2 regions of the Metabacillus sp. Hm71 genome follow, and region 2 is predicted to be linked to the other one. Evidence: a T-box and tRNA genes for the amino acid it is inferred to sense, from the RefSeq annotation. Region 2 holds a T-box; the other holds one or more tRNA genes.
What was found. The T-box of region 2 lies ahead of trpS (tryptophan--tRNA ligase). A T-box ahead of a tRNA ligase gene usually reads a tRNA of that ligase, here a tRNA-Trp.
Positions count from the first base shown of each region.

Region 1: it encodes a tRNA-Trp, which carries the amino acid that the T-box ahead of trpS (tryptophan--tRNA ligase) is inferred to sense. The anticodon was not compared.

Region 1 covers NZ_CM200278.1:400,031-414,743, reverse strand. Annotated here, with positions in the region: gene ACSVDH_RS02210 (CynX/NimT family MFS transporter) at 1-743, shown strand, start outside; gene ACSVDH_RS02205 (DUF6157 family protein) at 988-1,389, opposite strand; gene ACSVDH_RS02200 (tRNA dihydrouridine synthase) at 2,197-3,159, opposite strand; gene rlmD (23S rRNA (uracil(1939)-C(5))-methyltransferase RlmD) at 3,538-4,917, opposite strand; gene ACSVDH_RS02190 (diacylglycerol kinase) at 5,009-5,920, opposite strand; gene ACSVDH_RS02185 (inorganic phosphate transporter) at 6,216-7,214, opposite strand; gene ACSVDH_RS02180 (DUF47 domain-containing protein) at 7,233-7,853, opposite strand; gene ACSVDH_RS02175 (AI-2E family transporter) at 8,043-9,179, opposite strand; tRNA gene ACSVDH_RS02170 (tRNA-Arg) at 9,559-9,635, opposite strand; tRNA gene ACSVDH_RS02165 (tRNA-Asn) at 9,803-9,877, opposite strand; tRNA gene ACSVDH_RS02160 (tRNA-Ile) at 9,899-9,972, opposite strand; tRNA gene ACSVDH_RS02155 (tRNA-Gly) at 9,978-10,051, opposite strand; tRNA gene ACSVDH_RS02150 (tRNA-Cys) at 10,066-10,139, opposite strand; tRNA gene ACSVDH_RS02145 (tRNA-Gln) at 10,148-10,222, opposite strand; tRNA gene ACSVDH_RS02140 (tRNA-His) at 10,468-10,543, opposite strand; tRNA gene ACSVDH_RS02135 (tRNA-Trp) at 10,555-10,628, opposite strand; tRNA gene ACSVDH_RS02130 (tRNA-Tyr) at 10,635-10,718, opposite strand; tRNA gene ACSVDH_RS02125 (tRNA-Phe) at 10,750-10,825, opposite strand; tRNA gene ACSVDH_RS02120 (tRNA-Asp) at 11,188-11,264, opposite strand; tRNA gene ACSVDH_RS02115 (tRNA-Met) at 11,269-11,345, opposite strand; tRNA gene ACSVDH_RS02110 (tRNA-Ser) at 11,509-11,601, opposite strand; tRNA gene ACSVDH_RS02105 (tRNA-Ile) at 11,611-11,684, opposite strand; tRNA gene ACSVDH_RS02100 (tRNA-Met) at 11,744-11,817, opposite strand; tRNA gene ACSVDH_RS02095 (tRNA-Ala) at 11,834-11,906, opposite strand; tRNA gene ACSVDH_RS02090 (tRNA-Pro) at 11,924-12,000, opposite strand; tRNA gene ACSVDH_RS02085 (tRNA-Arg) at 12,107-12,183, opposite strand; tRNA gene ACSVDH_RS02080 (tRNA-Leu) at 12,206-12,294, opposite strand; tRNA gene ACSVDH_RS02075 (tRNA-Gly) at 12,305-12,376, opposite strand; tRNA gene ACSVDH_RS02070 (tRNA-Leu) at 12,387-12,472, opposite strand; tRNA gene ACSVDH_RS02065 (tRNA-Lys) at 12,486-12,561, opposite strand; tRNA gene ACSVDH_RS02060 (tRNA-Val) at 12,772-12,847, opposite strand; tRNA gene ACSVDH_RS02055 (tRNA-Glu) at 12,857-12,931, opposite strand; rRNA gene rrf (5S ribosomal RNA) at 12,985-13,100, opposite strand; rRNA gene ACSVDH_RS02045 (23S ribosomal RNA) at 13,380-14,713, opposite strand, start outside.
Region 2 covers NZ_CM200278.1:1,183,697-1,198,409, forward strand. Annotated here, with positions in the region: gene argF (ornithine carbamoyltransferase) at 1-216, shown strand, start outside; gene ACSVDH_RS05920 (YjzC family protein) at 385-564, shown strand; gene ACSVDH_RS05925 (YjzD family protein) at 773-961, opposite strand; gene ACSVDH_RS05930 (alpha/beta fold hydrolase) at 1,214-1,948, shown strand; gene ACSVDH_RS05935 (hypothetical protein) at 2,160-2,954, shown strand; gene ACSVDH_RS05940 (ComZ family protein) at 3,264-3,446, shown strand; gene ACSVDH_RS05945 (hypothetical protein) at 3,579-3,908, opposite strand; gene ACSVDH_RS05950 (beta-ketoacyl-ACP synthase III) at 4,118-5,050, shown strand; gene fabF (beta-ketoacyl-ACP synthase II) at 5,196-6,437, shown strand; gene ACSVDH_RS05960 (DUF2268 domain-containing putative Zn-dependent protease) at 6,563-7,336, shown strand; gene ACSVDH_RS05965 (YjbA family protein) at 7,492-8,247, shown strand; gene trpS (tryptophan--tRNA ligase) at 8,528-9,511, opposite strand; T-box leader at 9,777-9,983, opposite strand; gene ACSVDH_RS05975 (DUF3899 domain-containing protein) at 10,044-10,403, opposite strand; gene ACSVDH_RS05980 (peptide ABC transporter substrate-binding protein) at 10,797-12,491, shown strand; gene opp3b (oligopeptide ABC transporter permease) at 12,625-13,554, shown strand; gene opp3C (oligopeptide ABC transporter permease) at 13,554-14,576, shown strand; gene ACSVDH_RS05995 (ABC transporter ATP-binding protein) at 14,597-14,713, shown strand, end outside.

The DNA.
Region 1 (14,713 bases), 780 kb from region 2:
TAGCGTCAGGGATTAGCGTTCCTTTAGCAGCTGACTTGAACCTTGGATGGCAGGGAGCCCAAATTGTATGGGGGTTACCTGTTATCATTGCGCTCATCGTGTGGGCTTTTCTTTTTAAATATAATCAAAGCGATCCTAGTATCTTCCGACAAAGACAAGCCACTAATTCCAAGCAAATGTGGCGTACACTACTTGCCTGGCAAATTGCCATATTCATGGGGTTTCAGTCTCTTTTATTCTATGTAACGATATCGTGGTTACCTGAAATCTTACATAGTCACGGGGTAAGCTTAGCTACTGCAGGATGGTTGCTTTCCTTCACTCAATTGGTAGGATTGCCTGCCAGCTTTTTTATACCAGTCCTTGCAGGGCGCCTCGAATCACAAGTATGGATTGCATTTATACTAAGCATGTGCTCTGTGCTTGGCTATAGTGGTTTACTATTCGGCTCAACCTATCCAATTTTAATTGTAAGTATCATCTTAATTGGGATTGCATTGGGAGGAAGCTTTCCCTTAGCTCTCAGCTATATAGGTCTACGTGCTCGGAACGGTCAGCAGGCTGCAGAGTTATCTGGTATGACACAATCAACAGGTTATGTACTCGCTGCAGTTGGCCCTTTGATCATCGGATATTTGTACGATCTAACGCATATGTGGACAGTTCCCATTCTCATGCTAATCGTCGTCTCAGTCGTTGTGATGATCTTTGGAATCTTATCTGGTCGTAATCGATATGTATAAGGAAAAGAGCGGGACACTTGTTACCGGGCTGAGCATTTTCCTTTCTAATTTGAAAAGGAGCCTGCGGGCTCCTTTTTATATTTTAATTATATGATTTCAGTGAATGACATGTAAGCATCAGGAAACTTTATTCATGGTGGCGGACTCTTTTAATAGGCTTTTGCAAATGCGCTGCCCTGCCCAGGCACAATGCTCTTCTTAGTTTGATTAACTCTTGATTTAAGGAGAAAGAAGAGGCCACTGCCTATTTTCTTTTCGAACGCATACCTTTTAGTAGAGTAATGTTATCCAAATTGAGAAATTGATTATACGTTTCACTATTAACATCAAATAATGCAATTTTTCCATGATCATCATAGTGTATTCCCCACCCATATTTTTTTACTAATGGAGAAGCTCTAAAACAGGCTTTAGGTTTTGTGAAATACTGCTCACGTAATTCATTTAAATTATTTGACTCTATTTGCTCTTTGATCAAATAAGTTTTAAATTGTACATCTTCTTGAGTATATTTGTAAGGATTATTCTTGATTAAATCATATTGAATAGAAGCAATCGTAGGCTTGTTATTTCTTGGGACAGGAACAATAGCAGAAGTAACAGTTGAATCTTCAGAAACTGTAATAAAAGTATTCTTGTAACTCATAAAATGCCCTCCTTATTAAACCTTCTAAAACTTTCATAAATGAGTATATTATTTTTCCCTGCTCAAATTAACCTGCTTCAATAGTACAATCCTTCACAATTCCAATCATATTTTAACATAAATATCCAATTTAAGTGCCAAGTGTTATTCAATCTAATTCCCTTATAAAGCAAAATAGGCGCAATCAATCCTTAGCGCCATAGTTGAGGAATAGGGTTACAAATTATTTAAATACATTTTTATACTATAAAATATATTCTCTTTTTCAGTTACGACCTTAAAGCCATTTTTAACCACATTCTTCGTACCTTCATCAAGTGGCTCTTTAACCCACTGGTCCGTTACAACCCCGTATTCAACCTCTAATCCATTACCATAGAAGATTCTTAGAGAGGTTAAAATCCCCTATTCTTCAAGTGCACTACTCTCAATATTACTGAATATAAAATATTAGAAAAGCTCGTCCATATTTTGACGAGCACAGCACTCCACATGGGTATTCAATACTGTTTTGTTATTCCAATACACGAAAGAAAAGGGCAACACCCAAATATGGGATAGTTGCCTTCTTTTAAAATGAGTTGCGAGACGCACTCCACATGCGCCAAGTGTATGTGGCAACACAAGGGTGCTGGTGGGTTTATTACATTCTAAAGACCTTTTTCTTTTAGAAACAGACTTTATCGAAACAAAAGTTGCCGGCTGCAAAGGAACTTGAAACTGAATAAAATAAGTACACATGAGTTGCTGTGATTCATTTTTTCTCTAACTTTTTGAGAGTTACATCATTTCACTGTCCCCGTCCCATTAACATTCTTTTTCAAAGTTATCAAGTAATGCACGCACTTCATCTGTTGATTTCGTGTTCATCAATTGATTTCTTAATTCGCCAGCTCCACGGAATCCTTTGACATAAATTTTGAAAAAGCGATGAAGCCCTGTGATTGAACGTGGCAGTGCTTCCGCATATTGATCTTGAAGATCAATATGCAGTCTTAAAAGATCAAGATATTCTTTACTGCTATGCTCTTTTGGCTCTTTTTCAAAAGCAAAAGGATTTTTAAAAATACCTCGTCCGATCATAACTCCATCAATATCATATTGTTCAGCAAGCTGCAGCCCAGTTTGGCGGTCAGGAATGTCTCCATTGATTGTTAGCATCGTATCTGGTGCGATACGGTCACGTAATTTTTTGATTTCCGGAATTAGCTCCCAATGCGCATCTACTTGGCTCATTTCCTTTCTTGTACGTAAATGAATAGAAAGGTTCGCAATATCCTGTTTTAAAATATGCGTTAGCCACTCCTCCCACTCCTGAACCTCCTTATAGCCAAGTCGTGTTTTCACGCTGACAGGCAGTCCGCCCGTTTTTGCTGCTTGAATAAGTTCTGCCGCAACGTCTGGACGCAGAATAAGACCACTACCTTTCCCTCTCGATGCCACATTCGGTACAGGGCAGCCCATATTAATATCGATGCCTTTAAATCCTAGCTCTGCCATGCCAATACTCATTTGACGGAAATATTTGGGATTATCCCCCCAAATATGTGCCACCATTGGCTGTTCATCTTCTGTAAAAATCAAACGGCCACGCACACTTTTCATGCCCTCTGGATGACAATAGCTATCCGAGTTTGTAAACTCTGTGAAAAATACATCCGGTCGACCAGCTTCACTTACTACATGACGAAAAACAACATCTGTCACATCTTCCATTGGTGCAAGTACAAAAAATGGTCGCGGTAAATCACGCCAAAAATTATCTATCATTTCAAACTCAAATCCTCTCACTATGGATACAACTTCAAACTCTCGGTCACAAAATTTAAAGTAGACTTCCATCAGTTGGGTTTTTCCCTCATCCCCCACTGATGGTTAGTCGCCCTTATCGGACCTTTACGGGCAGTTGATCCCCCACCTAGCTACTTTGTATACTCATCATCTTGACATGGGGGTCTTACTGCCCGTTAAGAGTGGGATAAAGCCAAATGATCCACTCTTTTACACTTATATCATGCTTAATAACTTATTAACAAATACAAGTACATTTGGACATTTATAATTTGTGCAAAACTATCGGTACGAATGGTATTTTTATAAACCAAAAAGCAGATGGTATAGATTTTTTCTATATCAACTGCTTTTCTATTATACCAACTCCAACCACGCGACCGCTTCACAATGCATCGTATGCGGAAACATATCAACAGGCTGCACCTCAACCGTCTCATAACCGCCCTGCTCAAGCACTTGCAGGTCCCTTGCCAGCGTCCCAGGGTTACAGGACACATAAACCACCCGCTTCGGCTTCATATCCAAGATCGTCTTAAGCAGCGCTTCATCACAGCCTTTACGTGGCGGATCCACTACAATAACATCTGCTTTGTTTCCTTGCTTGTACCACTCTGGGATCACTACCTCTGCCTCGCCAACGGCAAATTCGGCGTTTGTAAATCCGTTAAGCTCTGCATTCCGCTTTGCATCCTCAATTGCTTCAGGCACAATTTCAACGCCAAATACGTTTTTCGCTTTTTGAGCAAGAAATAAAGAAATGGTTCCGATTCCACAATAGGCATCAATGACAGATTCAGCACCTGTTAATCCGGCATACTTCAACGCCTTCTCATACAGCACCTTTGTTTGCTCAGGGTTCACCTGATAAAAGGACCGTGCTGAAATCGCAAATTTTATCTCTCCAATTTTGTCATAAATATATTCGTCGCCCCAAAGAATCTTTGTCTCATCACCGAAAATGACATTCGTACGTTTATTATTAATATTTTGCACGATTGACTTTACATGGGGAAATTGCTTCGTTATTTTATTGATAATGTCATTCTTATGAGGAAAGTCCGCTGTTTTCGTAACAAACACGACCATCATTTCTTGCGTAACCAATCCATAACGTACCATAATATGACGAAGCCAGCCTTTATGCTTTTCCTCATTGTATGCACGGATACCGTACTGCTCGCAGATTTTCTTTACAGCTTTAACAACCTCGTCATTTTCTGCTTGCTGAATGAGACAGCGCTCCATATCAATAATATCGTGGCTTCGTTTTTGGTAGAAGCCTGCGACAAGTCCGCCTTCCCGTTCACCTATTGGCACCTGTGCCTTGTTGCGATAATTCCATGGATCGTTCATGCCAAGTGTCGGATGAACCTTTACTTTGTTCAGATCCAGTTTTCCAATCCGTGCAAGCACTTGCTCTACTTGCTTTTTCTTAAAGTCAAGCTGCCCTTCGTAGCTTACGTGCTGAAGCTGGCATCCTCCGCATTGAGAATAGATAGGGCATGGTGCTTCCACGCGATTTTTACTTTTTTCATACAGCTCAATTAAACGACCGTAGGCAAAACCCTTTTTTACCTTAATCACTTTTATTTTTCCACGCTCGTCTGGAAGCGCATTTTCTACAAAAACAGGGAAACCCTCGATTTTTGCGACACCTGCACCCTCATGTGTGAGATCCTCAAAGGTCACATCATAGTATTCATTTTTCATCACTGGTGCTTGTAATTTAGACATATTGTTCTTCCTTTACATTCAAACTACTTTCGTTCATTTTAACATAATGGACTTCACGAAAAAAACTTGGCCCCTACTCTGCCAAGTTTTCTTATTCCTCCATTTGTCTTGCTTTTTCCTGTGACATTCTTACTTCAATATGCTGATACAAGTTTTCGAATTCCCCAGGAAGCAAGCCGCCGTATTCGCCATCTAAATTAAGCTGCATTTTATCATGTGTTGTGACCTTAACACGATTGGCTTTCGTATAAAGAATATGTTCATCATTAATATGCTCACCTCTTATTGCAAGGCTTGCCACTCGAATAAATTCCGCTAAATTTGCTTTTTTCAAAATTAATAAATCAAACATGCCATCGTTTAGCTTCGAATCTGGTGCGAGCTTTTCAAATCCGCCTACTGAATTTGTAAGCGAAACAAGGAATAACATGATTTCACCTTGAAACAGCTTTCCATCATATTCAATTTCCACTTCAGTAGGACGAATTGATGGCAACATTTCCATCCCTTTTAAATAGTAAGCGAGTTGCCCTACCATTGTTTTAAGCTTGCTAGGAACTTCATACGTAAGCTCTGTCAATCGGCCGCCGCCAGCAATATTGATAAAATATTGCTCATTTACCCGGCCTATATCTATTTTTTGCGGTTCTCCTTCTAAGATCATCTCAACAGCTTGAATGACATTATTTAATGGGATCCCTATTGCCCTTGCAAAGTCATTTGTTGTTCCAACAGGTATGACAGCAAGCTGCGGCCTTACTTCAAGCTCTGCAATACCATTTACAACTTCATTAATTGTCCCATCTCCACCAGCTGCAACAATCAGATCAAAGCCTCGTTCACCTGCTGACCGTGCAGCCTGAATCGCATCACCTTCACAAGTTGTTGCATGACATGAAGTTTCATATCCAGCCTGTTCAAATTTTTGCAATACTTCAGGTAAATACTTTTTAAAAAGCTCACGCCCTGAAGTTGGATTATAGATTATTCTAGCTTTTTTCATCCCCATCATCCTACTAGTATGTATTTATGAACCAACGATTCTTAAAGTTCACTGTTTTCGCTCTCTATATAATGTTCCCAATTTCTTCAATTACCAATCTGCTTTTCCGATTTATGCCCAACTATTATTATCACCATGTTTTTTAGAAAAAGTAAAGTTTTTATTCTTTTCGTTTTATGTATTTTTTATGGCACTAAAACAAAGGGTCAGACCCGCTAACACAATTTATAGGACTTTCAACAATCAGAAGTCATATTATGCATACGGAATCAGACCCTTTTGAATTTCGTTTTTATTAAAAGAATATATTTAATATTTGGTAGGTAATTCCCGCTAAAAGTGCTGAAATTGGCAGCGTAATTACCCATGTTATGATAATTTTTCGTGCTACTCCCCATTTTACTCCTTTAACGCGCTGGGCTGAACCAACCCCCATAATCGCTGAAGAGATAACATGGGTTGTACTAACTGGAAGATGAATGGTTGTTGCACCAAAAATAATTAATGCTGAAGATAAATCAGCCGCCGCACCATTTACTGGACGGATTTTCATGATTTTGCCGCCAACCGTTTTAATGATTTTCCAGCCGCCAATTGATGTTCCGATCCCCATAGCTAAAGCTGCAGAAATTCGGACCCACAAAGGTATGTCTTCAGAGGTATGATAATTTGCTGCAATAAGTGCCATTGTTATAATTCCCATTGCCTTTTGGGCATCGTTTGTTCCGTGGGTAAATGATTGTAAAGCCGCTGTTACAATTTGAAACACTCGAAAACGTTTATTCGATTTATATAAATTTGTCTTTCTGAAAAGGACTGCAAAAAGGCTCATCATGATAAATCCTACACCCAACGCTAAGAAAGGTGAAATGACCAAGGCCTGAAGAATTTTCATAAAGCCGTTCCAATTAAGGATCCCAACGCCAGCAGCTGAAATCGCTGCACCGGCAATCGATCCAATTAATGCATGGGATGAACTGCTCGGGATCCCGTAGTACCATGTAATAAGATTCCAGGCAATTGCGGCAATTAAAGCGGCCAATATGATAACAGAACCGTTTTCCAATGCAAAAGGATCGACAATATCCTTTGTAATTGTTTTTGCTACACCTGTAAAGGTTAGCGCACCAATAAAGTTCATGACCGCCGCTAAAATTATCGCTTTTCTAGGTGATAATGCCCGGGTAGATACTGATGTTGCAATCGCATTTGCAGTATCATGGAACCCATTGATAAAATCAAATGCCAACGCACAAATTACAACTAATATTGTTAGTATTAAAATAGTATCCATATGATTCTTAAAGCTCCCTTATGCGTTACGCATGATAATGGTTTCAATTGTATTTGCTACATCCTGGCAGCTATCCGTAACCTTTTCAAGCATTTCATAAATTTCCTTGCGCTGAATAATTTTAATTGCATCCTTTTCAGTAGAAAATAACTGTTTAATTGACACTCTCAATAATTCATCACATTTTGATTCGATATCTTTAATCTCAATTGAATGCACGCGCATATCAAGTAACTTTTTATTAGACAATAACTCCATTGCTTTCGTAACTTCTATTGAACTGTTGTGAATATACAATACAAATTTATCGATATATTCATCAAATTGTGTAAAGGAGAACATCTCATAATAAGCTACACATTGCTCTAAGCCATCTAATATATCATCCATTTTCATAGCCAATTGAAGAATGTCCTCACGTTCAATCGGAGTTATGAATGTTTTATTTAAATCTACAATTAACTCATGTATATAAGTATCTCCCTTACTTTCATACCCCTTCATGACCGAAGCGATTTCTTTTAGGTCACTAACACTTTTTACTTTAAGATCTACTAAGTACTTTGCAGACTCCTCTAAATTTTTGGCAATCAATAATAATTTCTCAAAAAACATATCTTTTTTCGAACCAAACACCATTAGGAAACCCTCCAAAAAATTCTTCTATTTTTTCTTCACCCAAAGTCTTATTTTAGTGAATTTTGTCGAATTTACAATAAATTTAAATAAAATTTACAAAATCTTAACATTAGGCATGATTATACTCTAAATTATTCTGTTCAAAAACAAAAAAAAAACACAGAGTTTCTGTGTTTCTTATATACTTGCTTAATCATTATATAATTCACTTCTAGCTTTTAACCACTCAAAGAGATGGGTAATAATAACCTTTAATACCGCATATCCAGGGACAGCTAAAATAATCCCGAGAATACCAAATAAATTACCTGCCGTTAAAATAACAAAGATGATTGTAATAGGATGAATATGAAGATTTCTTCCCATTATTTGCGGTGAAATAAACTTTCCCTCAACAAGCTGAACAATTGTCCAAACAATAATTAGTTTAAGCAGCATGATTGGCGAGGTCACAATCGCGATGATTAATGCTGGTGTAATCGCAATAGCCGGTCCCAAATAAGGAACAATGCTTGTAAAGGCAGCAATTAAAGCCAATAATGACGCATAATCAAGCCCTATGATTAAAAATCCTACAAATAATAGAAGCCCGATACAAAAACTAACAATAATCTGACCTCTAATGTAAAGACTAATACTTGTATTAATTTCCTTCATTACATCAAAAGTCTGACTTCGTAATGGCACTGGAAGCAAACTTAAAATGTAAGAAGGCAGTCTCTTTCCATCCTTTAATAAATAAAATAGGATAAAAGGCATAATAATTAATGCCAATAAAAAATCCTTTACGGCTCCTACAAAAACCCCAATTCCACTCCATGTATTATTGAGTAATTTTGATACCTGATTTGAAATATTGTTAGCAAAGTCTGGTACATTTATATTCAGCGTTTTTTGAGCCTCATTCACAAACTGGCTTCCAACTACCGTTTTAATTAACTCCTCTACGTCTCTTGTATATTCCGGAAAGCTTTGGACCAAACTCATAATTTGCTCTCTTAAAAAAGGTATAACAGAGACGATCAGGATGCTGATCAACCCAATAATAAGCAAATATAGCAAGAGAATGGAAAATACCCTTTTTACTTTTAATTTTTCAAGATAGTTCACCACTGGATTTAACAAATAGTAAAGCACTGTTGCCATCATGATGGGTAATAACACCGTTTTGAACAATACCTCTAATGGTGTAAAGATAAATGAAACCTCTCGAAAAATTAATATATTTATCCCAATTAATAATAGTATCATTAAGAACAATACAAATCGATTATTTAAAATAAGCTTTTTAAATGTTCCACTCTTTGATTGACTTGATTTTTCCATCAATTTTCCCCTCTCAAATACTTCAAAGCAAAAAGAGCACTATATGGTTAAAGGCTTGATTACATATAGCTTATCTATCTTAATAGTACCTTTATTTCCTAAAAATTTAAATCACTTTAACATCTTGTTCAAAAAATTTCTTTTCTAACGACCTAAGCGCATATTGTTGAAGACCAACCACATTGTTTTTATGTGAAATTCGTATTATATGACATAAAGGATCGGTTCTGTAATAGAAAAAGGGCTGATCAATAAGTCATTATGACCTATGAACAGCCCTTTCTATATGTTCAACAAGCATGCCAACATGTATTTATTAGGTAACTGATTAAAAAGAAAACCTTTCATTCAAAATGAAAGGTGACTATGTATGATATAATGGCGTCCCAGGAGAGATTCGAACTCCCGACCGACGGCTTAGAAGGCCGTTGCTCTATCCAGCTGAGCTACTGGGACTTAATTTAAAGAACATATAAAGTTTTAAATACTAAATTTGTTATCGTCCCGATTTCAGAAAGATGATTCAAGATGCAGCTCAATCGGTACGCTGATGTCATTTCATGGAAGCGAATTCGTTCGTGCTCTATCCAGCTGAGCTACTGGGACATAATTTTGAAGCTAATTGGCTCCGCAGGTAGGATTCGAACCTACGACCGATCGGTTAACAGCCGATAGCTCTACCACTGAGCTACTGCGGAATAAGAAGTACAGGTATAGGATGGGCCTAAATGGACTTGAACCATCGACCTCACGCTTATCAGGCGTGCGCTCTAACCAGCTGAGCTATAGGCCCGTATTTGGAGCGGGTGAAGGGAATCGAACCCTCATCATCAGCTTGGAAGGCTGAGGTTTTACCACTAAACTACACCCGCTTATTATAAATTATTGGAGGCACCACCCGGATTTGAACCGGGGATAAAGGTTTTGCAGACCTCTGCCTTACCACTTGGCTATGATGCCTTAAAGAATGGCTGGGCTAGCTGGATTCGAACCAGCGCATCACGGAGTCAAAGTCCGTTGCCTTACCGCTTGGCTATAGCCCATTGAGAAGCTCATGAAATACTTCCATGAATATGCTACATGATTAATCACCGCAAGAGGATATTTTGGGATATTTCTGACAGGAAATATCACGAAATACCGTCGACGACTAAGTACACCTTAAAACTGTGTAACGGGCTTGTGTCTATATATAACGGAGTTTACTAAACTCTATGTTTATACACTATTCAGCAAGAATAAAATTATATGTCTTATAAAAAGTAATACTCATAATTCAAAACGAAAATGGGGCGGCTGATGGGAATCGAACCCACGAATGTCGGAACCACAATCCGATGCGTTAACCACTTCGCCACAACCGCCATTATGAAATTGGCAGGGGTAGTAGGAATCGAACCCACATCAAAGGTTTTGGAGACCTTCGTTTTACCATTAAACTATACCCCTATTAAATGGTGGAGGGGGGCAGATTCGAACTGCCGAACCCTAAGGAGCGGATTTACAGTCCGCCGCGTTTAGCCACTTCGCTACCCCTCCGTAATGCTTTAGAAGTTATGAAGTTTAATGGTGGTGGCTCGGGACGGAATCGAACCGCCGACACATGGATTTTCAGTCCATTGCTCTACCAACTGAGCTACCGAGCCTTAATATTGTGTAGTATTTTTAGTTAAAAATAAGTTTTTAGTTTAACGAACCAAAGTTTAATCCTTTTCATTTAAAGCATTTTCTCTTTTATAATTTGTTAATCGTCCTCATCTCAGGAAGCTATTTCAAGGAGCAGCTCGATGAGTACGCTGATGCTATTTCAAGGAAGCTTATTCAGTCGTGCTCTACCGACTGAGCTACCGAGCCAAATAGTTTTCGGCTTCCGCTAATCTTCAAATCTCTTCGTCAGCTCATTCATTCACATCCTCACGTATTGTCATACGCTCCGGTGTTCATTCAATCGCTTCCTCGACCTTCTCGCTTATTGAAACCCTTTTACTCTAGATTAGGAATTTTAAAATGGCGGTCCGGACGGGACTCGAACCCGCGACCTCCTGCGTGACAGGCAGGCATTCTAACCAACTGAACTACCGGACCATTTTGGTTGCGGAGGCAGGATTTGAACCTGCGACCTTCGGGTTATGAGCCCGACGAGCTACCAGACTGCTCCACCCCGCGACGATAATATAAATTAAAGTTTATCTATGCTCTTAGATATTGCCTAATAGAGACCGTCCCGATTTCAGGATGCTGATTCAAGAAGCAGCTCAATCGGTACGCTGATGATTATTCAGTGAAGCATATTCGTTCGTGCTCCACCCTGCGACGATAATATTAAATATGGAGGAGGAAGGGGGATTCGAACCCCCGCGGGCTTTGACACCCCTGTCGGTTTTCAAGACCGATCCCTTCAGCCGGACTTGGGTATTCCTCCTTATTACAATGGACCCTGTAGGACTCGAACCTACGACCGGACGGTTATGAGCCGTCTGCTCTAACCAACTGAGCTAAGGGTCCAATCAACAAATTAAAACTGTCAATTTCAAGTACAAATTGATAGCCTTATTATATTTCTATAGCGGCGGAGGGAATCGAACCCACGACCTCACGGGTATGAACCGTACGCTCTAGCCAGCTGAGCTACACCGCCAAAAAGTAAAACTAAGTGGAGCCTAGCGGGATCGAACCGCTGACCTCCTGCGTGCAAAGCAGGCGCTCTCCCAGCTGAGCTAAGGCCCCAAAAACATTTAAGAAAATGGTCGGGAAGACAGGATTCGAACCTGCGACCCCTTGGTCCCAAACCAAGTGCTCTACCAAGCTGAGCTACTTCCCGTTCTAGATACCAGAGGTAAGATGTGAGAGGTCAAAAATTTTTAAGTACTGCTTCGAATCAAAGCCTTTAATCTAACTTCTGACTTTCGATTTCTTACTTCTAGAAATGGCGCGCCCGAGAGGAGTCGAACCCCTAACCTTTTGATCCGTAGTCAAACGCTCTATCCAATTGAGCTACGGGCGCATTTTAATCTTTATAGTATAATTGGTGCCGAGGACCGGAATCGAACCGGTACGGTAGTCACCTACCGCAGGATTTTAAGTCCTGTGCGTCTGCCAGTTCCGCCACCCCGGCATTTCTAAAGAGCGGAAGACGGGATTCGAACCCGCGACCCCCACCTTGGCAAGGTGGTGTTCTACCACTGAACTACTTCCGCATTATTTAACTGGTGCGGGTGAAGGGACTTGAACCCCCACGTCACAAGGACACTAGATCCTAAGTCTAGCGCGTCTGCCAATTCCGCCACACCCGCACGGTGTGTAATATGGTGAGCCATGAAGGACTCGAACCTTCGACCCTCTGATTAAAAGTCAGATGCTCTACCGACTGAGCTAATGGCTCGTAGTTTCAAAACACTCTTAGTTTTCGACGCCCAAATTTCAGAAAGCTTAGTCAAGAAGCGGTTCAATTTGTGCGCTGATGTTTCGCTTCGCAGTATACTCGTTCGTGCTCTACCAACTGAGCTAATGGCTCGTAGTTTGAAACACGACTGGTTTGACGCCCAATATTCGGTATGCTAACTTATGAGAGTCTAACTTGTGTTCTAAAAAATGGTGGAGGATGACGGGATCGAACCGCCGACCCCCTGCTTGTAAGGCAGGTGCTCTCCCAGCTGAGCTAATCCTCCGATTTAATATGGTGACCCGTACGGGATTCGAACCCGTGTTACCGCCGTGAAAGGGCGGTGTCTTAACCGCTTGACCAACGGGCCAATTTTCACCAATTCAAATAAAGCAAAATAATAGCCCCAAATAAGGGGCCTTTACCTGGCAACGTCCTACTCTCACAGGGGGAAACCCCCAACTACCATCGGCGCTGAAGAGCTTAACTTCCGTGTTCGGCATGGGAACGGGTGTGACCTCTTCGCCATCATTACCAGATAAATGGTTTACGGCTTCCGATGAACTTCACATTTCTGCGTCATCTCAATTGTCAACATCCTCACTCTACATTAAGGTTCTTAGGCTAAATACTCGCACGTCCTGTGCGAAACGCCTAAGTCATCACTTCCTGTGAAAGTCCGGTGTCTCCTCAATTGATTCCTTGAACTGTTCGTTCCTCGAAACCCTCTAACTTTGTATAAAGTTATTAGGAATACTATATTCCTTCAAAACTAGATAACGATGTATAATTCAATTCACTTTGTTTAACGCATTAAATAGGTTAAGTCCTCGATCGATTAGTATCAGTCAGCTCCACACGTCACCGCGCTTCCACCTCTGACCTATCAACCTGATCATCTTTCAGGGATCTTACGTTACAAAGTAACAGGGAAATCTCATCTTGAGGGGGGCTTCATGCTTAGATGCTTTCAGCACTTATCCCTTCCGCACATAGCTACCCAGCTATGCCTTTGGCAAGACAACTGGTACACCAGCGGTGCGTCCATCCCGGTCCTCTCGTACTAAGGACAGCTCCTCTCAAATTTCCTGCGCCCACGACGGATAGGGACCGAACTGTCTCACGACGTTCTGAACCCAGCTCGCGTACCGCTTTAATGGGCGAACAGCCCAACCCTTGGGACCGACTACAGCCCCAGGATGCGATGAGCCGACATCGAGGTGCCAAACCTCCCCGTCGATGTGGACTCTTGGGGGAGATAAGCCTGTTATCCCCGGGGTAGCTTTTATCCGTTGAGCGATGGCCCTTCCATGCGGAACCACCGGATCACTAAGCCCGACTTTCGTCCCTGCTCGACTTGTAGGTCTCGCAGTCAAGCTCCCTTGTGCCTTTACACTCTGCGAATGATTTCCAACCATTCTGAGGGAACCTTTGGGCGCCTCCGTTACATTTTAGGAGGCGACCGCCCCAGTCAAACTGCCCACCTGACACTGTCTCCCGGCCCGATAAGGGCCGCGGGTTAGAATTTCAATACAGCCAGGGTAGTATCCCACCGACGCCTCCACCGAAGCTGGCGCTCCGGCTTCTCAGGCTCCTACCTATCCTGTACAAGCTGTACCAAAATTCAATATCAGGCTACAGTAAAGCTCCACGGGGTCTTTCCGTCCTGTCGCGGGTAACCTGCATCTTCACAGGTACTATAATTTCACCGAGTCTCTCGTTGAGACAGTGCCCAGATCGTTACGCCTTTCGTGCGGGTCGGAACTTACCCGACAAGGAATTTCGCTACCTTAGGACCGTTATAGTTACGGCCGCCGTTTACTGGGGCTTCAGTTCAAAGCTTCGCTTGCGCTAACCTCTCCCCTTAACCTTCCAGCACCGGGCAGGCGTCAGCCCCTATACTTCGCCTTGCGGCTTCGCAGAGACCTGTGTTTTTGCTAAACAGTCGCCTGGGCCTATTCACTGCGGCTTTTCCGGGCTATTCACCCTAAAAAGCACCCCTTCTCCCGAAGTTACGGGGTCATTTTGCCGAGTTCCTTAACGAGAGTTCTCTCGCTCACCTTAGGATTCTCTCCTCGCCTACCTGTGTCGGTTTGCGGTACGGGCACCTCACACCTCGCTAGAGGCTTTTCTTGGCAGTGTGGAATCAGGA
Region 2 (14,713 bases):
CAACAAGAGCGTTTAATCGCATTTAAAGACTTCCAGGTAAATGATGAACTTGTAAAGCATGCAAAAGAAGATTACCATTTTCTTCACTGCCTGCCAGTACATCGCGAAGAGGAAGTTACAGCATCCATCATTGATGGTGAGCATTCAGCCGTATTTGAACAAGCAGAAAACCGTCTGCATGTTCAAAAGGCGTTGTTGAAGGAATTGCTTGCTTAATAATAAGAAGAGAAAAGAAGGCGTGTAATCATAATTACGCCTTCTTTTTTTGTTATAACAGAAAAACCAATTTTCTACAGAACAGGAAATAAGTAGTTCCCTAATGGGTGCTCATGAAATATATGAGTCAGGAGATACTATACACAAACAAGAGAGGAGGGGGATAGAATGGGCCAACAGCATCGTTTTCGCTCAGGTCAGAAGGCACCTAATAATGGGACTTATGTAGAAATAGGTGAAACAGGGGACAATGTGAAAAATCCTGCTCAAATCAAATTAAAAGCGGGAGATCGTTTCCCTGAAACGGCAAACCATAACCGCCAATGGACATATAAAAGAAAACCTTAATACGAAAAGCGGAAGTTCATTAGTCGCTAGGCGCTGGCAGTCAAAAACGTGACGTCCTGTCACATTGACTGCACTTGCACGTCCTGTGCTTCGGAGCTAACACCAAAACTAAGTATAAAAACCATACTATTTACTTACTTTATTTTTCATTAATTGAAAAAACCCTACAACGATGTAGGGTTTTTTGATTGTGAAGTCGAACAATCATTTAATGATGATCATTTGCTGCTGGCTCGTTAGGGATGACTTCCGCAATAATAAAGATGACAACGATTGCAATAACAGAAAGAATGGTTGAAGTCATGAAATCATAATGACCGCCTGTCATTGAATTAACAACATATGATGCCATATGTATTAATAAAAACCCCCAGAAAAATGTCCAAAAGAAACGCACTGCTATTCACCTCTATTTCCAGACGAATTCTGATTCTATCTTATCACAGATTTAATCAATAGTAAAAGCACCTTTTAAAACGTTCATAAACTATTCAATGTGATATTCGTCTATATTTTTGATAATAGTGATAACGTCCCATTCTTTTTAAATCGGTATACATACATTATATAGAATGTAAAGGAATATGATGTTTTCACAACCTCTTTTCCGCATTCAAAATTTGCAAATGAGAAAGGTGGTGGGCAAGTGATGACAATTACGGAGCGCTTTTTTCAAATTGAAACAGAATGGAATGTTGTTCATTTACCAACAAGACCGAATGGGTTTGGAATTTTAATAATTGGTGACCGTTCAGACTTTGTAGATGAAAACTCAAGCTTTTGGCATCAACATTACGGAAGAAACCAGCTAATTAAAGAGCTAATGAACGAAGGGTACACATTATTTCATTCAAATTTATATGGTAGTAATTGGGGTAGCCCTCGTGCTGTGACAATGGCAAAGCAGCTTTACCATTTAATCATGAAAAAGGAAATATTAAATCAGCGTATTCATGTACTAACAGAAGGTATGGGTGGATTAACAGCATTGCAATTAATGGAAACTATGCCTGATAAGATCCGCTCTGTCGCGATGATGAATCCTTGCCTTGACCTCCAAGCCCATCTCGAAAAGGAAAAAGAGCATAAGTTTTTTTATAAGCGTTTAATGAGGGAAATTTCTGTCGCTTATGAAATAGACGAAAAAAAGATTAAATCAGTACATCTGCCATCGATGTATGATAGTACGTCTAATCAACCAGTTCGGATTTGGCAAAGAATGAATCTCGCGACTTATTCACCAAAAGATCATTGCAAAAAATATGAAGAAATACGAAAAAAAAGTGGCAGCCCAATTCGACTTATTTATCATTTAGGAGAAAATCCTTACCGAATCAACCAATCCATCATAAAATTTTATAAAGAGAATGAGAGGGTTTTGTAATAAAGTGCGACTTACAGTTTTACTGCTCGTTTAAACACGCCAACTGGAGAATAGCTCCTTCAAAGTTGGCGTGTTCTTTTTTCTACACCAGAAAGCATAAAAATTTTAGGTTTTCTCCATTAGGATTTGGTACAAGTCGAGTTTTTCTAAACGGACTAATTTTATCAGGCAATGCATACGATACAATATCTTTCTATTTAGGAGGAACGGAATGTTAAACCACGTTATTGTTTTTGGAACACACTCATATGTTGGCTTTGCCATTTGTGAACGGTTGATTAATGAAGGAATAGAGGTAAAAGGGATTTATTCATCCCCAACCAATCCTATAAATAAACATCTATTAAATGAGCGGTTTATGATGATCGGAAGAAACGCTTTATTTCGAAAGGTGGAAGGATATGAAGCATCTGAGGAAGAAAATTCGGCTGACATGATCATCCATTGCTGTGATGACGGAATTGAAGCACCATTGATCGCTAAAGATCGTAAGCAACTAGCCATTTCGGTGAATTTAGCAAAAAAATTAAAGATTCCATATGTTTTTATTACCTCTGATAATAATGGTCAGGATGGATTACGAAAAGAGCATATGGAGTTTTGTGAGCAATATGTTTCAAGTCATTTAGAGAGCTGCACGACGTTTCGTCTTCCTGTTTTATTTGGACCATATCAACCAATAACAGAAGAAATTCATCAATTTTTAATGAAAGACCAACGTGAAGCTGTATTGCATATTAATGAACCGATTCTTTTCATTGAAGATGCCGTTAATACAATATGGGAGTTATTAGAAGTCAGTGTTCAAGGAAAAGATTATGTTTTACAAAGTGAAATGAAACAAGAGAAGGTATCGCTAGCTTCTATGGAAATCCAACTTAATGCCAGCAAGCGACATAATAAAGGTTCTGAAACCTATCTGATTAAAGAAATAACAAGCTTAGAGGAGGGCTTAAAAGCACAGTTGGAATTTATTAAAAAATACCGTAATATTCTTAGTCCTTAGTCAAATAATACTTGTGTAATCTAACGACGAGATAGTAATGAAAGAGGGGGGCATGCCCAAAAAGCTTGGACTTATCTTTCTTTTACTATTTTCGCTTTTTGTTGTGGACAACCCACATTATTAAGGAATCTAGGCATGCTCGTTCCTGAAAGGATTGATGATTAAGTCTAGGGAACAAAAGGGTATAAAGGTCTTCTAAAAAATACAAACTGAAACGAGATACTTTCTAAATCAATTGCAATCAGTCTATACAATTTCAATTAGTCATTATAAGATAGAAATGATAAAAAAATAGCTGGAGTGAGAATAATGGAACAACATCCTAAAGCGATGGAATTTATGCAAATCGCAATGAAATACTTACCTGAAGCGAAGCAAAAGCTTGAAGGATCGGGCATTGAATTGTCAATGGAAACAATTCAACCGATGATGGAATTATTTACGAAAGTAATGGGAGAAGCATACGAATTAGGAAAGAAAGACGCACAATAAATAATGGGGGCTGCTTAAAAAGGATCTGTTCCTTTGTTTTAAAACAGCCCCTTCCCAACATTCCTGAGCAGAAGGCAAAGAACACCTTCAAATCTGGAATGTTTTTTAATTTTCTGAGTCTAGAAGGCGCTATTATTTTTTTATTTTGGTTTTAATAAAGTTAATGACTGGAGTAATCTCCTCAAGCATTGGTTTTAGATTATTAATTGATGTCATAATATCATCTAATTGTTCAAATAGAGTAAAATAGTTGACCTCATCTGTTTGATTCAAGTTCTTGTGGGAAGATTGTTGTGAAGGGTTTCGTCTCTGTCTGCCATTTATAGCTCTTGACCCGAATAAAAAGGCATTAAAACGGTCGGCTTCTGACATTTCTTCAACTTTTTCAGTTTTTTCAACCTCTTCAAATTCAATTTCTGCCTCATGGGCATTCTTTTCCTCAAATTGATCACCTTGATCCATCGATATCACCCCCATTAAGATGAAATATCTTTCATTTACTATTAAATTATGACTAAGTACTGTACTTGTTCTAGTCGGTTGTCCTAAAACATTATGATTGAAAAAGAAAGGCCAATAAGATAAAATTAGTACCAAGTCATAATAATTGATGATAAAGTCTTGAAAATTAAAAGAAACTATACCTAACTTTATAAAAAGGGGTTGCATATATGAACGCTGGATTTATAGGCATCGGACGTTACACACCAGAAAAGGTTCTAACAAATGCCGATTTAGAAAAAATGGTGGATACTTCTGATGAATGGATTCGAACAAGAACAGGAATTGAAGAACGCAGGATTGCTGATGATTCTATGAATACATCGGATATGGGATTATTGGCTGCTGAAAAGGCTCTCGAAAATGCTGGGATTGCCGCTGAGGACTTAGATTTAATCCTTGTTGCAACGGTAACCCCTGATCAACCTTTTCCAACTGTTGCATGTATGCTTCAAGAAAGATTAGGGGCTAAAAAAGCGGCTGCAATGGATATTAGTGCTGCCTGTGCCGGTTTTATGTATGGTGTCATTACAGCCAAGCAGTTTATCGAAACAGGTGCTTATAAGCATGTATTAGTAGTAGGTGTTGAAAAGCTTTCAAAAATCACGGATTGGGAAGACCGTAATACTGCTGTGTTATTTGGCGATGGGGCTGGTGCTGCCGTTATTGGGCCGGTTAGTGAAGGCAAGGGCATTTTATCCTTTGAGCTTGGTGCAGATGGGACAGGAGCTAAGCATCTATACCAAGATGAATACATTATTATGAATGGCAGAGAAGTATTTAAATTTGCTGTTAGACAAATGGGTGAATCAAGTGTAAATGTTCTTGAAAAAGCCGGTCTAAGTAAAGAAGATGTTGATTTCCTCATTCCACATCAAGCAAATATTCGCATCATGGAAGCGGCAAGAGAACGTCTTGAGCTTCCAGTTGAAAAAATGTCAAAAACGGTGCATAAATATGGAAACACATCTGCAGCTTCGATTCCTATTTCGTTAGTGGAGGAAGTAGAAGCAGGCAAAATCAAGGATGGCGATGTTATCGTTATGGTTGGTTTCGGCGGCGGTTTAACCTGGGGGGCCATTGCCCTGCGTTGGGGGCGTTAAGAAATAACTTTTTAAGAAGATTCTTTTATGTTTATACTAAAGAGCAATTACAATACGTCAATCATAAATAAAAACTGATTACGATTAGGCTTTTAGCAACAGTGGTAAAGTCTAAAACGATCAAAAAAGGTGAGGTGCAATCATCATGGAAAAGAAACGAGTTGTCGTAACGGGTTTAGGAGCGGTTACTCCAATTGGAAATGATGTACAAACTACTTGGGAAAATGCGATAAAGGGTGTTTCAGGAATTGGACCAATTACTCGTGTAAACCCAGATGATTATCCAGCTAAAGTAGCTGCAGAGTTAAAAGATTTTGATGTCGAACAGTTTATGGATAAAAAAGATGCAAGAAAAATGGACCGTTTTACACAATATGCGGTTGCTGCTTCGTTGATGGCTGTGAAAGATGCGGATTTAGAAATTACGGATGAAAATGCTCCGCGTGTTGGAGTATGGATTGGTTCAGGTATCGGCGGAATGGAAACATTCGAACAGCAATACAGAACGCTACTCGAAAAAGGTCCGCGTCGTGTCAGCCCATTTTTCGTTCCAATGCTTATCCCTGACATGGCTACAGGTCAAGTTTCAATTGCTTTAGGGGCAAGAGGGTTTAACTCATGTACAGTGACAGCTTGTGCAACAGGGACAAACTCAATCGGTGATGCGTTTCGAGTCATTGAGCGAGGAGAAGCTGATGTTATGGTAACAGGCGGTGCAGAGGCTCCTCTGACAGAGATGTCTTTTGCAGGCTTTACAGCAAATAAGGCTTTATCAACAAATCCTGATCCAAATACAGCAAGCAGACCATTTGATAAGGATCGGGACGGTTTTGTCATGGGTGAAGGTGCAGGTATCATCGTACTTGAAGAATTAGAACATGCACTAGCTCGCGGTGCAAAAATTTATGCTGAAATCGTTGGCTACGGTGCAACAGGTGATGCCTATCATATTACTGCACCGGCTCCTAATGGCGAGGGCGGGGCAAGAGCAATGAAACAAGCGGTTGAAGGCAGCGGACTTGCGATCACAGATATTGACTACATCAATGCCCATGGTACAAGTACTCCTTACAATGATAAATTCGAAACATTGGCGATTAAAGAGGTTTTTGGAGATCATGCTTATAAGCTAGCAATTAGCTCAACAAAATCAATGACAGGTCATTTATTAGGCGCTGCAGGTGGAGTAGAAGCTATACTAAGTATTTTAGCTATTAAAGAAGGCATTATTCCTCCAACGATTAACTATCAAACACCTGATCCGGAATGTGACCTTGACTATGTTCCGAACGAAGCTAGAAAGCTAGAGGTCAAAGCTGCCCTTAGTAACTCTTTAGGCTTTGGCGGACATAACGCTACGATTATCTTTAAAAAATATGAAAACTAAATGAAGCAATGATAGAGACTGTCTCAGGTGGGGTTTACCTATTTAAGACAGTTTCTTTTTTACATTTTCTAAAAGAACACCTCTTCAAAGCTTTTCATAAGCTAGGTAAGGAAGGGGTGTTAAAAATGAGCGTTATTGACACAAAAAAATGGTTAAAGGAAACACCTGATCAGCTTGACATCTGCAGAAAATTAAAGGCTTATTTCCCGCATTTAAAAACAGGTGAGATCACTAAGCATTTGAATTCGTTTGGCATGTATAAAAGAATCGGCAAACTAGATGAATGGCTTGAAAAAATGGAAAAGGAAAGCATCTATGAATTTGTGAAAGAAGAAGAGCAAAAGCTAAAAGAGGAATGGAATGGTCCAAACATACCGATTTTTATCTTTCCAAGTGACATGAATAATCGAAAAATCGAAACAGAATATAAAGGAAGAGCAGGTTTGGCTTTTCACGATAAATTGTTTTTGTTTTTATCACTAAATATAGTAAAAAGTAATATTAAGTCTGTTTTGATTCATGAATATCATCATGTTTGCCGCATAAGCTCTGTAAGCAAGAAAGAACAAGATTTTACCATCATCGATACCGTTATTTTGGAGGGCTTGGCGGAAAATGCTGTTCGAGAAAAAATGGGTGATCATCATGTTGCTGCATGGACTACCTTTTATACTGATGCCCAATGTGAACGTTTTTTTGAAAGAATTATTTATCCGCAAAGGGATGTATCGATTGAAAGTCGTAACTATTCCCAATTAATGTATGGCACAGGACTGTATCCAAACATGCTGGGTTATGCAGTTGGCTATTACATTGTGAAAAACTATATGAACCAAACCGGAAAAAAAACGATCGATCTGCTAGGTACACCAGCTGAAGAAATAATAAAGAGAAACTAACCATTTTTATTCATATCCTTCCACCTTCAAACATAGTGATGACTAAAGACAAGTTTTTGGGAAATAAATCTATGTATATTCTGTATAGATTGGAATAAATTCTCTTTTTATTGCCAATACTGTTTGACAAATGGTACTGAAGTGAGGGATTTTAAATGTTATTTCTTCATGATGTTTGGGTAAATTGGTTTGAAGGTGAAGAGAACGGGTACAATGTCTGTCATTTCCATGAATGGAGAAAGGATGATAGTGTTGAACTCCTTGATCAGGTCCCCCTTTTAAAGGTTAATTCCTTACTTTTTGACTACATAGAAAATAACTTATCGGAGTTACCGCCTGGTCTATTAAAAGATATTTTTCAAAAGGCTTATATTCGTAAAAACCATGAAAGAATTCAATTAGACTACTGTTTTGTTGTTACAGATGGTATTGGAATTTTAGCTGTTGATACGATCGGCTACACGATGCCAATTCGTAAAAGCCGGATCATTCCGCGGCAAGAGCAGCTTGTCTTTGAAATGGTAAAGGATGTTGAGCCAGAAGAGTATTCGACTGAATTCATTCAAAATGGATCAGAGGAAAAAGAATATCATATTTTATCATTAGCACCAGAGCATGTACGTGGGTTGACAAGAAAAGAGCGTCAATTAAAACAGCTATTATTTATGGCACTTGACCAATTACAAGCAACGAAAAATGCTGCTGAGGTTAAGTACTGGTACACAGAATGGAATCCAACCATGTATCACGACATTCAACAAAGAGAATTTCATGAAGTGTGGCAAAGGCTTTATGAGGAAACATTGCACGGATGGTCACCTAAACATGCTCAACTATGTGAGAACTTAATTAAAGGACAACCATTCTTTGAAAAGCTCTGGGATATGGAGCAAGAGTCAAAGGTAAACTAGCTTGGACAAGCATAGGAAAAATCAAAAAACGATGTGATCTAAATGTTCGATAAGCATTTAGAGCGCATCGTTTTTGAATTTTAATTTATACCTAGTTTAGGTGTCTAGCTCCAGGCGCCATCGGCGAAGCACAGGACGTGCAAGTGCAGTTAAGAGATAAGGCCGCCGTAGTTTTTAACTGCCTCTTGGGTCTAGTCAAATAGGAATTGAAGATAAAGAACACCTTCTATTCCTATTCGCCTTATGCTTGTCGCCAAATGCTAAGCGCCTTGCGCTTTTCTTATTTACGGCCAAGCCCCATTGCTTTCTCCATCTTTCTAAGAGTTTTACTTGCAACAGCGTTGGCCTTTTCTGCACCTTTGTCTAAAATTTCATCTAATTCTTTTGATTCCATCAAATGCTTATATTTCTTCTGAATAGGTGCTAATGTATTAATGACAACCTCTGCTACATCACGTTTGAAATCTCCATAGCCCTTTCCTTCATATCTTGCTTCAATTTGGTCGATCGGTTCATTAGTTAAAATCGAGTAAATGGATAAGAGATTTGAAACCCCTGGCTTGTTTTCTTTGTCATATTTAACAATACCATCTGAGTCTGTTACAGCACTTTTGATCTTTTTCTCGATTTGCTTTGGTTCATCTAATAATGTAATAAATGCTTTTTGGTTAGGATCTGATTTGCTCATTTTCTTAGTTGGATCTGCAAGTGACATGATGCGGGCTCCAACCTTTGGAATACGTACTTCAGGGATCGTAAGGATGTCATTATACTTTTTGTTAAAACGTTCAGCCAAATCACGTGTTAATTCTAAATGCTGCTTTTGATCCTCTCCAACTGGCACCAAATCAGTATTATAAAGAAGAATATCAGCAGCCATTAAAGGCGGATAGGTGAGCAGACCTGCTGAAACAGCTTCTTTTCCATGAGATTTATCTTTAAATTGTGTCATGCGCTCAAGCTCACCGATATAGGAGACGCATTGCAGCATCCATCCTGCTTGGGCATGTGCCGGAACCTCTGATTGAATAAACAGAGTAGCTTTTTCTGGATCAATTCCAACAGCAAGATAAAGTGATGCGAGACTTCTTATGTTTCTTCTTAGTGCCGCAGGATCTTGTGCAACAGTGATGGCATGCTGGTCAACAATACAGAAGTAACAATTATATTCATCCTGTAAATCGACAAACTGCTTTAATGCGCCAATATAATTACCTAGTGTTACAGATCCGCTTGGTTGAATACCTGAGAAAATGGTTTTCATCATTTTTCCTCCTTGTTTTAATTGTTATGACTTATCATTGGACTTAGTTTTAGTGTCCAGCTCCAGCGCCTAGCCTCTCTAGGGTCTAGCCACTCATGAATTGAAGGTAAAGAACACCTTCTATTCATGAGCGCCTAGCCTCTCTAGGGTCTAGCCACTCATGAATTGAAGGTAAAGAACACCTTCTATTCATGAGCGTCTTATTGCCCGAGGCTGAGCAAGGCGCTTCCGCTTTAAAATAAAAAAAGCCCACTCGTACCCATTTGATAGGGACGATGGACCGCGGTGCCACCCTACTTATTTCTTTAGTAGAAATCACTTAGATCTTTAACGCAAGATTACGTCTGTACGTACTAAAGTTTCTGCACAGAAGCTCAAAAGTCCATTCCATACACTTCATTACCTGTTCCCAGCAGCCACAGGCTCTCTTTAAATGATTGTTGTATGTACTAATCTTTGTCATAGCCAACTATTTTTTTACTTATTATAAGGAACGAAGCCATTTTTTGCAAATGATTTCAAGAAAAATGGGCTAACGATTGTAGTAAATAAAGAGAGCTATGAGCATGACAGCTAACATGAGGAGGCCGTTTCTTAGAAATGGTGAATAATGAAAGGTAATCATTTCAGAAACCGGCGTCATTTCTTGAATCTCATCTTTTGATAATTCCTTGCCTTTTGAAACAAACGTCCTCCGGAATCCATAGGTAATCCCGTCGAAGAATCCGCCTTTAACCGTCATCGTCAGGAGGGCAAGGAATAAAAATGAACCTGCAATAAAAAAGGAAATATTAATGAAATACAACAAGGTTAATTTATGGTAAATGAGAAATGATAGTAAAATTGTTGCACATAAAGACAAAATAAAAAGCGTAAACGTTTTTGGGAGCAAATTTAACCATCCTCTTCCAATTATTCAATAAGAACTATTATATCAAAAGAAAGGAGTGGTTAAAAAGAGGTATAAAGTTATTCTGGTAATACACTTTGAGTGGAAATTCACAAAAATCTCTATTAATTATGTCAAATGTTAATAGTTTATTAAGTAGAATAGTGTTAGATTCTGTAACCCTTTACAAGTCAACGCGTTAAAGCGTTTTGTTGTGAAAATGGGAAAGGGTTACAAAAGTAATATAGTAAATTTGAACTATTTTTTTGTCTCGAATTCTTAATATTATTGCATTTGTGTAAATTTTATTAAAAAAATAAATGCATAATTGTTTGAATACTTGTATAATATTCGTTGTAAGTACAACTAGTACATAAATAAAAGGGAGGTCTATTAGTGAAAAAGTCGAAATATTTTCTACTTTTAGCTTTATCACTCGTTCTTAGCATGTTCCTAGCGGCATGTTATGGCGGAGGAGATGCTGGTCAAGAGACAGATACTGGCGGAGATGAAGGCAAAAAAGAGGCAGTACAAGAAATAACAGCTTTAGAATCACAAGCTATTCCTTCAATGGATAGCGTAATGGCTCAGGATACTGTTAGTTTCACTACTTTAAATAATGTAATGGAAGGTTTATACCGTCTTGATCCAAAACAAGAAGTTGTTCCAGGTTTGGCTGAAGGTGAACCTGAAGTAAGTGAAGACGGAACAGTTTACACATTTAAATTAAGAGATGCGAAATGGTCAAATGGTGACCCTGTAACTGCACAAGATTTTGTTTATGCATGGCAGCGTGCCATCGATCCTAAAAATGCATCTCCTTATGGTCCATATATGATGGATGGAAAGATTAAAGGGGCTGCTGAAATTTCTGCAGCAGGTGCAGCGAAAAAAGAATACGATCTTAATACTTTAGGTGTTAAAGCAATCGATGATAAAACACTTGAAGTTACATTAGAAAGACCAATTCCATATTTTACATCGTTAATGGCATTCCCAACGTTCTATCCGCAAAACCAAAAGTTTGTTGAAGAACAAGGTGAAAACTACGGGAAAACAGCTGAAAACTTAGTATATAATGGTCCATTCGTATTATCTGATTGGGGCGGAAGCACAGCTTCAGAATGGACATATTCCAAAAATGAAGATTACTGGGATGCTGAAACAGTTAAGCTAGAAAAAGTGCAATGGAACGTACTAAAAGATTCGCAATCTTCTGCAAATGCATTTGAAACTGGTGAAGCTGACGTTACTGGCAAACTTTCATCAGATATCGTACCTCAATATGAAGGTGACGATCGTTTAGTTACATGGTTAGAGCCTACAATTTTCTGGTTGAAATTTAACCAAAAAGAAAATGAAGCACTAAAAAATCCTGATATTCGTAAGGCGATTGCACAAGCAATTAACAAAGAGGATTATGTAAAAAGCGTATTAAACAATGGTTCAATTGTTGCAAACTATGCAGTACCGCAAGAATTCGCGAAGAATCCTGAAACTGGAAAGGATTTCCGTGAGATTAATGGTAATGAATTGCTTCCATATGATTTAGAAGCAGCAAAAGCTTCTTGGGAAAAAGGATTAGCTGCTTTAGGTACTGATACAGTTGAAGTTAGATACTTAGGCGATGACACTGAAAATGCTAAGAAAACAGCTGAATACATTAAAAACCAATTAGAAACAAATCTTCCTGGTTTAAAACTTAAAGTCGAAAGCGTTCCATTCAGCGTACGTTTAGATCGTGAAAATTCTCAAGATTATGATATTCAATTAGCTGGTTGGGGACCTGATTATCTAGATCCTATGACGTTCTCAGATTTATGGTTAACAGGCGGAGGAAACAATAAGATGGATTACTCCAACGCACAATATGATAAGTTAATAAAAGATGCGCAAACAACTTTAGCTCAAACTCCAGTTGAGTACTACGAAGCTCTTGCTCAAGCAGAAAAAATCTTGCTTGAAGAAGATGCTGCGATTGCACCTCTTTATCAACGTTCATCTAACGTATTAGTAAATGAGAAAGTTGAAAACTTTACTTATCATTTAGTAGGACCTGAATATAGCTTTAAATGGACTTCAGTTAAATAAAAAGCAACAAGGTATGACAATGTCTTAATAAGTAAGAAAGAGAGTATATTTTTGTCAATATACTCTCTTTTCCCTTGTTGGGAAATTGTCGAACATTGTTGAAAATTCAAAATTCTTTAGGGGGTGCACTCATATGGCGAAATATATTACTCAACGTATTATTTACATGATAATAACTCTATTTTTAATTGCCACGTTTACTTTTTTCCTCATGAAAATAATCCCTGGTACACCTTTTACGAATGCTGGTAAATTATCTGAAACACAACTTACCATCATGAAAGATAAGTATGGTCTGGATGAACCAGTTCCTGTTCAATATATGAACTATATGGTTAATTTGCTGAAAGGGGATTTAGGTGTTTCCTTTCAATTTGATAACGTTGGTGTGACAGAAATTCTCATGGATAGCATTGGACCATCGGCTGTACTTGGATTTCAAGCTATCTTATTCGGAACATTTTTTGGCATTATTCTTGGAGTAACGTCAGCGTTGCGCCAAAATACATGGGTGGATTATAGTTCAACGTTTCTTGCTGTATTAGGAAAGTCAATCCCATCCTTTGTTTTTGCGGGACTACTGCAATATTATATCGGAGTTAAATTAGGGTGGTTCCCAGTCGCGTTTTGGCGTGGTCCGGAATATTCCGTTATGCCAACAATTGCATTAGCAATGTTCCCGCTTGCAACAGCAGCAAGGTTTGTGAGAACGGAAATGATCGAGGTTTTAGAATCAGATTACATTACCCTTGCAAAGGCAAAAGGAGCAAGCTGGTTTGAAATTGCTTTTAAGCACGCGCTTCGAAATGCATTAATCCCGGTAATTACCGTTTTAGGACCATTAGTTGTTAGTTTAATGACTGGTTCATTAGTTATCGAAAAAATCTTCGGTATTCCGGGTCTTGGCGAGCAATTTGTTAAATCTATTACTGTAAATGATTACCCGGTTATAATGGGGACAACCATCTTATTTTCAGTCTTGTTCGTCGTTGTTATTTTAATTGTCGATCTACTATATGGAATCATTGATCCGCGGATTCGTTTAGCGGGAGGGAAAAAATAATGGCACAAGAAAAAATTTCAAAAGATATGTTTTCACCCGCGCAGTTAGATTCAAGTAAAAGTGAAAAGATCTCAAAACCAAGTTTAAACTACTGGCAGGACGCCTGGCTTCGTGTAAGAAAAAACAAAGGTGCCATCATTAGTTTAGTGATATTAGCCATCCTAACAATTATGGCTCTAGTAGGTCCCCATCTAACTGGACATGGTTATGATGAGCAAAATTTAAAGCATAATAACCTTCCCCCAAGAATTCCAGTTTTAGAGAATATAAGCTGGCTGCCGTTTGATGGTAATTTGGAAAAAAAGAACGGGGATGTCTATAATGCGTATGAGCAAAAGGAAGTCGATGAGTATTATTGGCTGGGTACTGACAGCTTAGGACGCGATTTATTTACACGTGTATGGAAAGGGACTCAAGTTTCTTTATATATTGCTGTTTTAGCTGCTGTAATTGACATGGTTATTGGTGTCTTATACGGAGCTATTTCCGGTTTTGTTGGCGGTAAAACAGATAATGTGATGCAACGTATCATCGAAATTTTGGTAGGAATTCCTAACCTGGTGGTTGTAATTTTAATGATTATTTTATTAGACCCGGGTATTTTATCCATTACCATTGCCTTGACAATCACTGGCTGGGTTGGTATGGCGAGGGTCGTTCGTGCCCAGGTTATGAAATTAAAGCAGCAGGAATATGTGCTGGCTGCAAGAACGCTTGGACTTTCAAATGGTAAAATCATTTGGAAACATCTGCTTCCAAACCTGGCAGGTGTTATTATAATCAATACTATGTTTACAATCCCGAATGCAATTTTCTTTGAAGCATTTTTAAGCTTTATTGGTCTTGGTTTACAGGCACCACTAGCATCACTGGGTACCTTGATTGATGATGGATTTAAGGTTCTTCAACTTTACCCATATCAAATGATTATACCCGCAATTATTATCAGTTTAATTATGATCTGTTTTAATATGATTGCAGATGGACTACGCGACGCATTAGATCCGAAAATGCGTGACTAGAAAAGGCAGGTGAAGGATAAATGGAAAAAATGTTAGAAGTAAAAGACTTGCACATTTCATTCCATACGTTTTCAGGAGAAGTGCAGGCAATTCGTGGTGTTAATTTTGATTTGTTAAAAGGAGAGACTCTAGCAATC